DNA from 3 places in the Paenibacillus sp. J22P51 genome. Region 3 is predicted to be linked to each of the others. Evidence: predicted binding sites of a transcription regulator. Region 3 holds the regulator's gene; each other region holds the start of a gene.
The links. The regulator NrdR, encoded in region 3, represses ribonucleotide reductase genes. The targets are predictions, from matches to a motif close to AACACNATATATNGTGTT.

Region 1 (3,282 bases), 320 kb from region 3:
TCATATCATTGATGGTGATATACGCCATACCGAATGGGGTATTCACTTTATAAGTCGCGCCACGCAGAATTTGCGGACGGCGCTTGTATTGCTTATCGAAGACTTGTTCCGTCTTGGCGTCCACGTTCACTGCTAGTTTGCCAGAAATAGAAGCGAAGCTTTCCTTTTCCACAACAGCCTCTGCCGCGACAGCTACTGGAGCTACTTCCGGCTGAGCCTCAACTTTCACTTCATCCTTCTTATCCGAGCTCGTGCTCAACACCTGGACATCACGACTTCCATCGCGATAGATGGTCACACCTTTACAGCCTAGATCATACGCCAGTTCATAGAGTCGCTTCGTTTCTTCAACGGTGAAATCAGCAGGACAATTAGCCGTCTTCGAAATCGAGCTGTCTACCCAAGTTTGAATCGCTGCTTGCGCACGAATATGATCTTCGGCGGACAAGCTCATCGATGTAACGAAGTAATCCGGCAGTTCCTGATCTGGATTCGCATCCTTCCAATTCTGCGCAATCGGCACATATTGTTTATCGAAACCAAGACGGCTCTGACGATAGTATTCGAATGCAAAGTATGGCTCGATTCCCGTCGATGTGCCAACCATCGTCCCTGTACTTCCCGTTGGCGCCTGTGTAATCACAGTGACGTTACGCATCCCATGCTGACGAATCGCTTCGCCAACTTCCGGATAGACGCTGGTCATCTTCTTCATAAAGCCGCTTTCCATAAATTTATCTTCAATGAAAGCTTGGAAGGATCCCTTCTCACCCGCAATCTCAGCTGAAGCAAGATAAGCTTCTCTGGCCATGAAACCATAAATCTTATCCAAGAATGCTAATGATTCTGGACTGCCGTAACGAATTTTCAATAGGATCATCAGTTCAGCAAGTCCCATAGTACCAAGACCTACACGACGTTCGTTTTGTTGATTCGCCCGATTCTCTTCAAAATGATAAGGTGTTTTATCAATGACATTATCAAGAAAACGCGTGGAATAGCGTACGACTGTAGCCAATTCTTTCCAATCAACATCGTGGTTCTCGGCATCATAGAACTTAGAAAGATTGATTGCAGACAGGTTGCAAACGCCCCAAGCTGGAAGCCCCTGTTCCCCACATGGATTCGTACAAATAATAGGATTGAAATACCAACTGTTGGACATTTGATTGTAATATTCCAAGAAGACAACACCAGGCTCAGCTGATTTCCAAGCGGATTCAATGATCGAGTGCCATACTTCCCGAGCACGTACAGTACGATATGGCTTAACAGCCTTGCCCAACTTTTTCCAAGCATCTAAATTGCCGTCCCATAACTCATTGTACTCAGGATCTGTCGTATCTGGGAAAACAAGTTCCCACTCCAAATCCTCCTTCACAGCTTTCATGAAGCCGTTGCTTACGCACACGGATAGGTTCGCGTTCGTAATTTGCCCCATCGTGGACTTCACAGTAATGAAATCCTCCAAATCAGGATGCCAATCATTGATCATCAGCATCAATGCGCCACGACGACTTCCCCCTTGCTCGATCAGGCCAGTTGTATAGCTAAAAAGCCCACCCCAAGAAACAGCACCGCTAGAAGACCCGTTTACTCCCTTAACAACGGAACGTCTCGGACGAAGGGACGATAGGTTAATCCCTACGCCGCCACCACGCGACATAATTTCCGTCATTTCACTCAACGTGCTCATAATGCCACCACGACTATCCTTCGGTGAAGGAATAACGTAACAGTTAAATAGCGTTAATTCATCACTTGCATCAGCACCAGCAGCAATACGCCCCCCTGGTACAAGCTTCCAGTCATTCAGAATGTATCTGAATTTATCCGTCCATTCTTGACGCTTTTCCGGTGTTTTCTCAACAGATGCCATAGCGCCTGCCAAGCGATCCCACATTTCTTCCGGCGTTTTCTCCATATTTAACGTTAGCTTCTCAACTGCAGATTCAACTGTTTCCCCACTGCGAGTTCGAACTTTCACGATATTACCATCACGACTAATAATTTCGCCAACCTCTTTGGCAGGGAATTTGGGATCATCCTTCGTTAGAACAAGGACCGTGTCCCCTACTTTTGCGTGGCTCGTATCCGCATTTTTTAGTGCGTACCGATCCAAAAAGATTTTCTCACTCAAACCATCCAATTTCTTACTCTCGTAAACTTTCCCCATGATTCATAAGCCTCCCAATAAACTGCATTTTCAGCTGCAATTAAGATACGAACTGCAAGAAATGATAGCCTACAATTCACAATATCTGGTATTACCAAAACATTATACTACACAAGATATGGTTCAACCATTGGCAAAAGTCCTAAAAATACGAATTCCTAATCTAAAACCAAATTTGCTAGCTTTGACGCGCAACTCTTCCTTTGTTAACCTATAAGTAGGATACCACATGAAGCCATTTTTTAGAACATATGTTCCATTAATATTTTTTTCAAAGGAGCGCACCCACATGTATTTTTATAAAAATGAATTCGTACATAAAAAGGACGTACTGATTTCGCCCGACGATCGCGGGTATTATTTCGGTGATGGGATATATGAGGTTTTTCGCGTCTACAATGGACACCTCTATGAAACTGACGCCCATATGCAACGTCTCCAAAGAACTGCCAGCGAAGTTCGCTTACCTTTACCGTATACGAGTGATGAAATCATAGACATTCTGAGCAAGCTTATCCAGCATAATAACCTCATCGAAGGCACAGTTTATTTGCAAATCACCCGAGGAGAGGCGCCACGTGCTCATCCCTTCCCTGCTCAGGCTGACCCGATTCTGCTGGCATACTGTTCAGAAGTAAAACGTCCGCTAGCTACGATTCAAAATGGCATCAAAGCCATCACACAACTGGATATTCGCTGGCTAAGATGCGATCTCAAAACGCTGAATCTGCTCCCCAATGTCCTTGCAAAGCAAGCTGCGCTTGATCATGGCGTGCAAGAAGTCGTGCTGCATCGTGAAGGAACGGTGACAGAATGCAGTGCCTCGAATCTGATGATCGTCAAGGATGAAATTCTTTACACCCATCCGGCCAATCATCTAATTCTACACGGCATTACTCGAGCTGTCGTATTGCGCATAGCGCATTCACTCAATCTTCCTATTAAAGAAGAAACCTTCACTACTGAGCAGCTGCTGCAAGCGGATGAAGCTTTCATCACAGGTACGACCGTGGAAATCACACCGCTCTTACAAATCGATGGTCAAGCCATCGGTACAGGTACACCTGGGCCAATTACCCAGAAGCTTCAAGCCGAATTTGAAAGAA
Region 2 (3,282 bases), on a different contig from region 3:
GGGTTCGCTAAGAGTTCATCGTACATTTCATCCAAATCAAGATCATCCAAATGCTTGCCATAGGCTTGGAGAACAGTGTATGGCGCGAAAACATGTAGAGGCTTATTCTCCTCCGCCAGCTTATAAAACTTATTCGGAACAATAAGTCCAATTGAGAGAGTTTTTAAACGGGATTTCTCATCCGCATTAATTTTCTTGCTATCTAGGAATTCCAATACGTCCCAGCCAAAAATGTTGTAATACGCCGCGCCTGAGCCCTTGCGTTGACCCATTTGATCCGCATAGGAGAACGCATCCTCCATAAGCTTAAGGACTGGAATAATACCTTTGGCTGCGCCCTCAACGCCTTTAATCGTTTCACCGCGCCCACGAAGCTTCGATAAATTCACGGCTACACCGCCGCCAATTTTGGAAAGCTGCATGCATGTAGCCAACACATAGTTGATGGAATTTAAGGAATCATCCATTTCTAATAAGAAGCAAGATACCAATTCACCACGACGACTCTTGCCTGCGTTCAGGAATGTCGGTGTCGCTGGCTGCAAGCGCTGCTCCATCATGGATACGGCAAGCACTCGTGCTGTCTCCGCGTTTCCGCGCCCCAAGTACAGGGCCACAATCGCTACGCGATCAGCGAAATGCTCCAGGTATAACGTCTTATCATCACTGCGTAAAGCGTAATCTGTATAAAATTTCGAAGCTGCCATATACGATGCGAACTCGAATTTATTGTCATGTGCCACTTGATACACGCTGTCAACTTCAGCTTCGGTGTATTTGTCATAAACGTTTTCGTAGAAGTTATTGTCGATCATATAACGAACCTTCGAAGAGGTATCGGGGAATGTGAGGCTTCTGCTGTGGACTTCCTTCATGAACACTTCAACAGCTTCTTTATCCTTCTCTAATTGAAAAAAACCATCCGTACCGCGTTGCATTAATTCATTATTAAGTTCAATGTGCCGCAATTGCCTGTACCCCCTGAACAAATCGTTCTACATCATTTTTGGTGCCTGATAATTCAAATTTGGTTAATACGGGAACATCGTAAAGCGCTGAGATTGTATCTGCGCTTTTGGCGAAGCCGTCTCCCCAGTTGCGATTACCGCTAGCTGCTACGCCTTGAAGACGAGAGGAATTGCTTTCTAGGAAAGAAGCTACCTTGGGAGGAATTTGGCCAAAACCAGTTGTATATGTCACGAGCACGAAAGGCTCGTCCATCGTCATCGCTTCCTCTATTTGAACCGCGGGCATCTGGAGCTTCGCAATAAAACGGCGAACATTTCCAGTCTTCGAATCGTAAGCAATCAACATAGCTTCCGTCTCCTATCATTCTCAATTCTCTCTTCTTGTGCCTTCACTTGCGGGTAACCTATATGTAGTGAACATTCAAATTCTATCGTCTGTCATACGTGGTGCAGCTTAACCTTAATCGACAGAATCTGCGTTTTCTTACCTACTCCGTTAGCGGTCAAAAAAGCTCTAAACCTGCGGTTTCACTTGATTTACGGCTCGGTTTGAGCCTTCGTTTAGCAATCTCGCAATTCGCTTTTTATCACGACATCTAGTTGATAGATTCAAATTTATATCAATATATTGTGTTTGTCAACGAGCAAAACGACCTATTTACATTTCCAAAACACCTAATCCTAGACGGGGCGTGGCTCGATGGGTTTAGAAAAAATATTTTCAATTTTTACTTGATTTTTTCGGAAATGTCGAAATGACTAGGACCTTAATCACCCACTATATCTAGTTTCTACTCCTCTCTCAAAAAACGTCTTTAAACCTTCTCAGAGACCTTCTACAGACCTTCAATCCCTTCGAACGATAACTCATGCCTCCAACAAAAAAAAGCTATTCACGCGCACACGAGGGTGCCATGAATAGCTTAATTTATTTTTGATTAACTGTTGCGTTGTTGGAAGTCCGTCATGAAATCAGCGAGCGCTTTACATGAAGCGTTAGGTACCGCGTTATAAGTAGAAGCACGTAAACCACCCACACTTCGGTGACCTTTGAGTCCAACAAAGCCTTGCTGTTCTGTTTCTTTAATGAACTTCTTCTCCAGCTCTTCATCTTGCAAGCGGAACGTAATATTCATTGTAGAACGGCTGCCTAGATCTACTGGTCCACGGAAGAAACCATTGCTGCTATCAATAGCGCTATAAATGAGGCCCGCTTTTTCTACATTATTCTTCTCAATCACCGTTAATCCGCCTTGCTCTTCGATCCATTTCAGTACCAGATTCACCATATAAATGGAATAAGCCGGTGGCGTATTATATAGGGAGTTGTTTTTGCTATGCGTTTCGTAGCGCAGCATGGTCGGAATTGTTTTCGGCAGATCCTGCAGCAAATCTTCTTTGATAATGGCAACCGTCACACCAGACGGTCCAAGATTCTTCTGTGCACCCGCATAGATCATGCTGAACTTCGACACATCGACCGGGCGGCTCAGGATATCGCTGGACATATCGGCAATCAAAGGGACATTCCCTGTATCCGGGTAGCTTTGGAACTGCGCCCCTTCAATCGTTTCGTTGGAAGTCACATGCAGATAAGCGGAATTCGGGTGAATGTTAATTTCACTCAAATCCGGGATTTTCATGAATTTCTGTTCCTTAGAGCTAGCTGCAATCGACACTTCGCCAAATAGAGCAGCCTCTTGCACAGCCTTCTCAGCCCATGCGCCAGTAAGTACGTAACTGCCAACTTTACCAGGTTTCAAGAAATTCATTGGAATCATTGCAAACTGGGAGCTTGCCCCACCTTGCAAGAAGAGAATTTGGTATCCTGCCGGAATGCCAAAAATACGCTTCAACAATTCTTGCGTTTCATTATGTACTTGCTCATATTCCGCACTACGGTGAGAAATTTCCATGATGGACATGCCGATACCCTTAAAATCAACAAACTCCTCTTGCGCTCTTTGAAGTACTTCGAGCGGTAACGCCGCAGGCCCTGCGTTAAAGTTAAAGGCCCTGTTTCCCATGAGTGACCACACCTTTGCTTTTGTATTATGGCTATGATAGCAATATTCTGTTCAAGCATCAAGTAAAACCTCAAACAAGCTATACAAGAGCAGCTAGAATACCACTGTAAATCGCAACCATTTCCTCCAGCTTCATCCGCACAAGTCCACTGGAAGACGGGCATACATAATCAATAACGCCGTCTACCATCGGACTCGGTTGTTCCCCCCACGCAATGCCTCTGCGGCCGCTATACTGCTCGTAAACGCCCTTACCTACGAAGCAAACAACCTTAGGTCGGTAGGTC
Region 3 (3,282 bases):
CATAAAGAGCTTCTGCAGGATCTATTGATGTTCTCCTCCTCCAAGGAGAAAAAGCTCGTCACATTGGACGAGTATGTATCGAGAATGCCGGAAGACCAGAAGTATATTTACTATGCTTCCGGTGAGTCAATGGAAAGAATCGATAAACTTCCGCAAACTGAGCTTGTCACAGATAAAGGCTACGAGATTCTGTACTTTACGGATGATATTGATGAGTTCGCAATCAAAATGATTATGGCCTACAAAGAGAAGGAATTTAGATCTGTTTCAAGCGGGGATCTAGGTATTGATGTAGAGGATAACCAAAACGATTCCGAGTCTGATAAAAAGGAAAACCAAGATCTGTTCGACTACATGAACGGATTACTGGCTGGTAAAGTAACGAGCGTCAAAGCTTCCAAGCGTCTGAGAAAGCATCCAGTATGCTTATCCACAGATGGCGATGTCACCATCGAGATGGAAAAAATCTTGAATGCCATGCCGAACAATCCGAATGTCAAGGCAGAGAAAGTCTTAGAGATCAACATCAATCATGATGTTTTCGCTTCCTTGAAGGACGCCTTCGAGAAAGATAAAGAGAAGTTGAACCTGTACACTGCGCTTTTGTACAATCAAGCCCTCCTAATCGAAGGTCTGCCGTTGCAGGATCCAGTTGAATTCACGAACGACATTTGTAAAATAATGGTTTAATTTTATGTATGCAGGCACTGCAACTTCATGGTTGCGGTGCTTTTTATTTACGGTTAGGTAGGATCCGAAGGGGATACAGGTTCAGTTTCCACATAGGCGTGAATGGCTTCTGGTCGAGAATAAACATAAGCGAGTAAGCGAGCTTGATCAATACCAAGCGCCTCCGCAACCTTAACAATATCCAATTCATAAATATTTTTACTGGATTGTGGGCTATTGACGGACATATGCTTCAACCATCCTTCGAATTAATGTAATTAATAGCAAGTCAAACCTAACCTATGATATAGTTTTCATATAAACGTTTATCGGCATGATAAAGGCAAAACCACTGAAAAGTGGTGACGCAAAGCTAGAGGGACTAATTTGGTATTACTACCTATTCGCCAATATGTCAGCCAGATACCGCCTCCATCCGATAATTACAGTATCACAAAGGAGGAATATAAATCGTGAATAAAATGGTTATTGACGGCAATATGAGTTTAGACGTGAAGCAATTAATCGATAATTTGCATCTCCCTGAGAGCGAACTTTTGGACATGTTCTCCTTTTCATTTGATAACAACGTATTAACACCTGAGGAAGCCATCCGGTTTATTCAGTTTCTTCGAAGTGAACTGGACAAACGCACTCAATAAACGAATTATGCCTTATCGCTCTCAAAAATACAGTCGGTTGATGTCATGCGATTAATTTTTTTTCAAAAGTCGTGAGGTGGCGTGTTTATTGACTTCTCCGTCATGAAGCAGCAAAAGACAGCGGGATCTCCTCTGTCTTTTGTTTATTTTTTGTCACATTTCGAAAAAAAACAAAGCAATTTGTGTCACCATCTGAATTTCTAAAAAGTAAAACATAGAAAGCCGCTTCGCCTCATGATCCATTTACGAGGCGAAACGGCTTTTGTTTTCGATCAGGTGCTACTTATTTATCCCGGAGTAGGCCGGCGTCATGCTTTCCCAATATTTGCGTTAACTCCTTCAAAAACATGTTGATGTCCTTGAACTGCCTATATACAGAGGCGAAGCGAATGTAGGCCACTTCATCGACAGGGTACAATTGCTCCATCACAATTTCACCAATGCCAAGGCTATCGACTTCGGCATGAGCCGTTGTACGCAGCTGCATTTCGACTTCGGAGACGAGCATCTCTAGCCGCTCCATGGAAACAGGTCTTTTTTCACAAGCGCGAATTAAGCCCCGTAAAATTTTCTCACGACTAAATTCTTCCCGACTTCCATCTTTTTTAATCACAATTAACGGTGTTTCTTCTACCATTTCAAAGGTCGTAAATCTTCTTGCGCATTTCTCGCATTCACGGCGCCGACGAATGGATTTATTCTCATTGGCAGATCTGGAATCAAGCACTTTCGTACCGGAATGGTCACAGAACGGACATTTCATTCGCTTTCATCTCCTTTCTCTCTTGGAAATACCTTTACCAGATGTTACATGTCTTGAACTTTGATGTTCTGCACACAATAGATTTACCAACCGACAAGGAGGTGAACAGACATGAGTTCAAACAATACTTTAGTCGTTCCACAAGCTAATGCAGCCTTGGATCAGTTGAAATACGAAGTAGCTCAAGAGCTTGGTATTGCTATCCCACAAGATGGCTACTATGGCAACATGACTTCTCGTGACACTGGCTCTATTGGTGGTAGCATTACTCGTCGCCTGGTACAAATCGCAGAACAATCTCTAGCAGGTCAATTCAAGTAATCTTGAACCAACCCAGCTCGTGATTCTGCCCAACAGGAAGTATTGGACTCTTCGCTCCCCCGGGAGCTAGTCCAATGCTTCTTTGTTTTATCTGGGAAACCATTAGGCAACCTCACCATGCCATTGCTCCGTGTAAAGCTTCGTATACTTTTCATAGTAATAAAGGACTCGCTGTACATAATGACGAGTTTCACCAAATGGAATATCGCTGATATTCGCTTCTGAACCGTCCCAAACACCATTGTTTTTCCATTTATTCACATTGCCTTGACCAGCATTATAAGCCGCAATTGCATAGACTAAATTCCCATTATAATGCTTGATCAACCAATTCACATACCATGACCCTAAATAAATGTTAATATCCACACGAAGCAAATCTTCTTGCGTATGAGGCCCTAAATTTGAAGATTCTACAATCCAATCGGCAGTGTCAGGCATAAGCTGCATGAGCCCTAATGCCCCTTTTCTCGATTCTAAATGATATTGATAATTCGTTTCCACCCGAATAATGGCTGCAATTAGGAACGGATCTATATTGTGTTTCGCCGCGCTCTGTCTAATCTCCTGCTGAAAGTAGATCGGGTATAGCTTTCTTCCTATAATTGCGCTATTCATGAAGAGGATCATAACAAATCCGATGAGTAAAAGAGCAAACATGCGCTTTTTCCGAAAGAACGTCATGCTAATCCCTTCCCTATCCAGAACCGCTCTACCCTCATGTTGGTTTCTTCCCAAGTACCGCTATTGTCAATGACAATATCCGCTAGCTTTCGCTTCTCTTCGATTGACATTTGAGCATCGAGCCGAAGCTGTGCTGTCTCTGCTGACAAGCCGTCTCGCTTCATCAATCGTTCCAATTGCAGG

Region 1: a site for NrdR is predicted at 2,252-2,269, ahead of AC58QC_RS01715 (adenosylcobalamin-dependent ribonucleoside-diphosphate reductase). Genes of this name have one in related genera too.
Region 2: a site for NrdR is predicted at 1,586-1,603, ahead of nrdI (class Ib ribonucleoside-diphosphate reductase assembly flavoprotein NrdI). Genes of this name have one in related genera too.

What each region holds. Positions count from the first base shown of each region.
Region 1 covers NZ_JCAUAZ010000001.1:503,916-507,197, forward strand. The annotation lists gene AC58QC_RS01715 (adenosylcobalamin-dependent ribonucleoside-diphosphate reductase) at 1-2,176, opposite strand, end outside; gene dat (D-amino-acid transaminase) at 2,466-3,282, shown strand, end outside.
Region 2 covers NZ_JCAUAZ010000011.1:2,472-5,753, forward strand. The annotation lists gene nrdE (class 1b ribonucleoside-diphosphate reductase subunit alpha) at 1-968, opposite strand, end outside; gene nrdI (class Ib ribonucleoside-diphosphate reductase assembly flavoprotein NrdI) at 955-1,314, opposite strand; gene serC (3-phosphoserine/phosphohydroxythreonine transaminase) at 1,907-2,995, opposite strand; gene mug (G/U mismatch-specific DNA glycosylase) at 3,075-3,282, opposite strand, start outside.
Region 3 covers NZ_JCAUAZ010000001.1:827,194-830,475, forward strand. The annotation lists gene htpG (molecular chaperone HtpG) at 1-690, shown strand, start outside; gene AC58QC_RS03180 (hypothetical protein) at 744-917, opposite strand; cyclic di-GMP riboswitch class I at 1,002-1,100, shown strand; gene AC58QC_RS03185 (hypothetical protein) at 1,143-1,331, shown strand; gene nrdR (transcriptional regulator NrdR) at 1,615-2,094, opposite strand; gene AC58QC_RS03195 (alpha/beta-type small acid-soluble spore protein) at 2,206-2,415, shown strand; gene AC58QC_RS03200 (lytic transglycosylase domain-containing protein) at 2,518-3,099, opposite strand; gene coaE (dephospho-CoA kinase) at 3,096-3,282, opposite strand, start outside.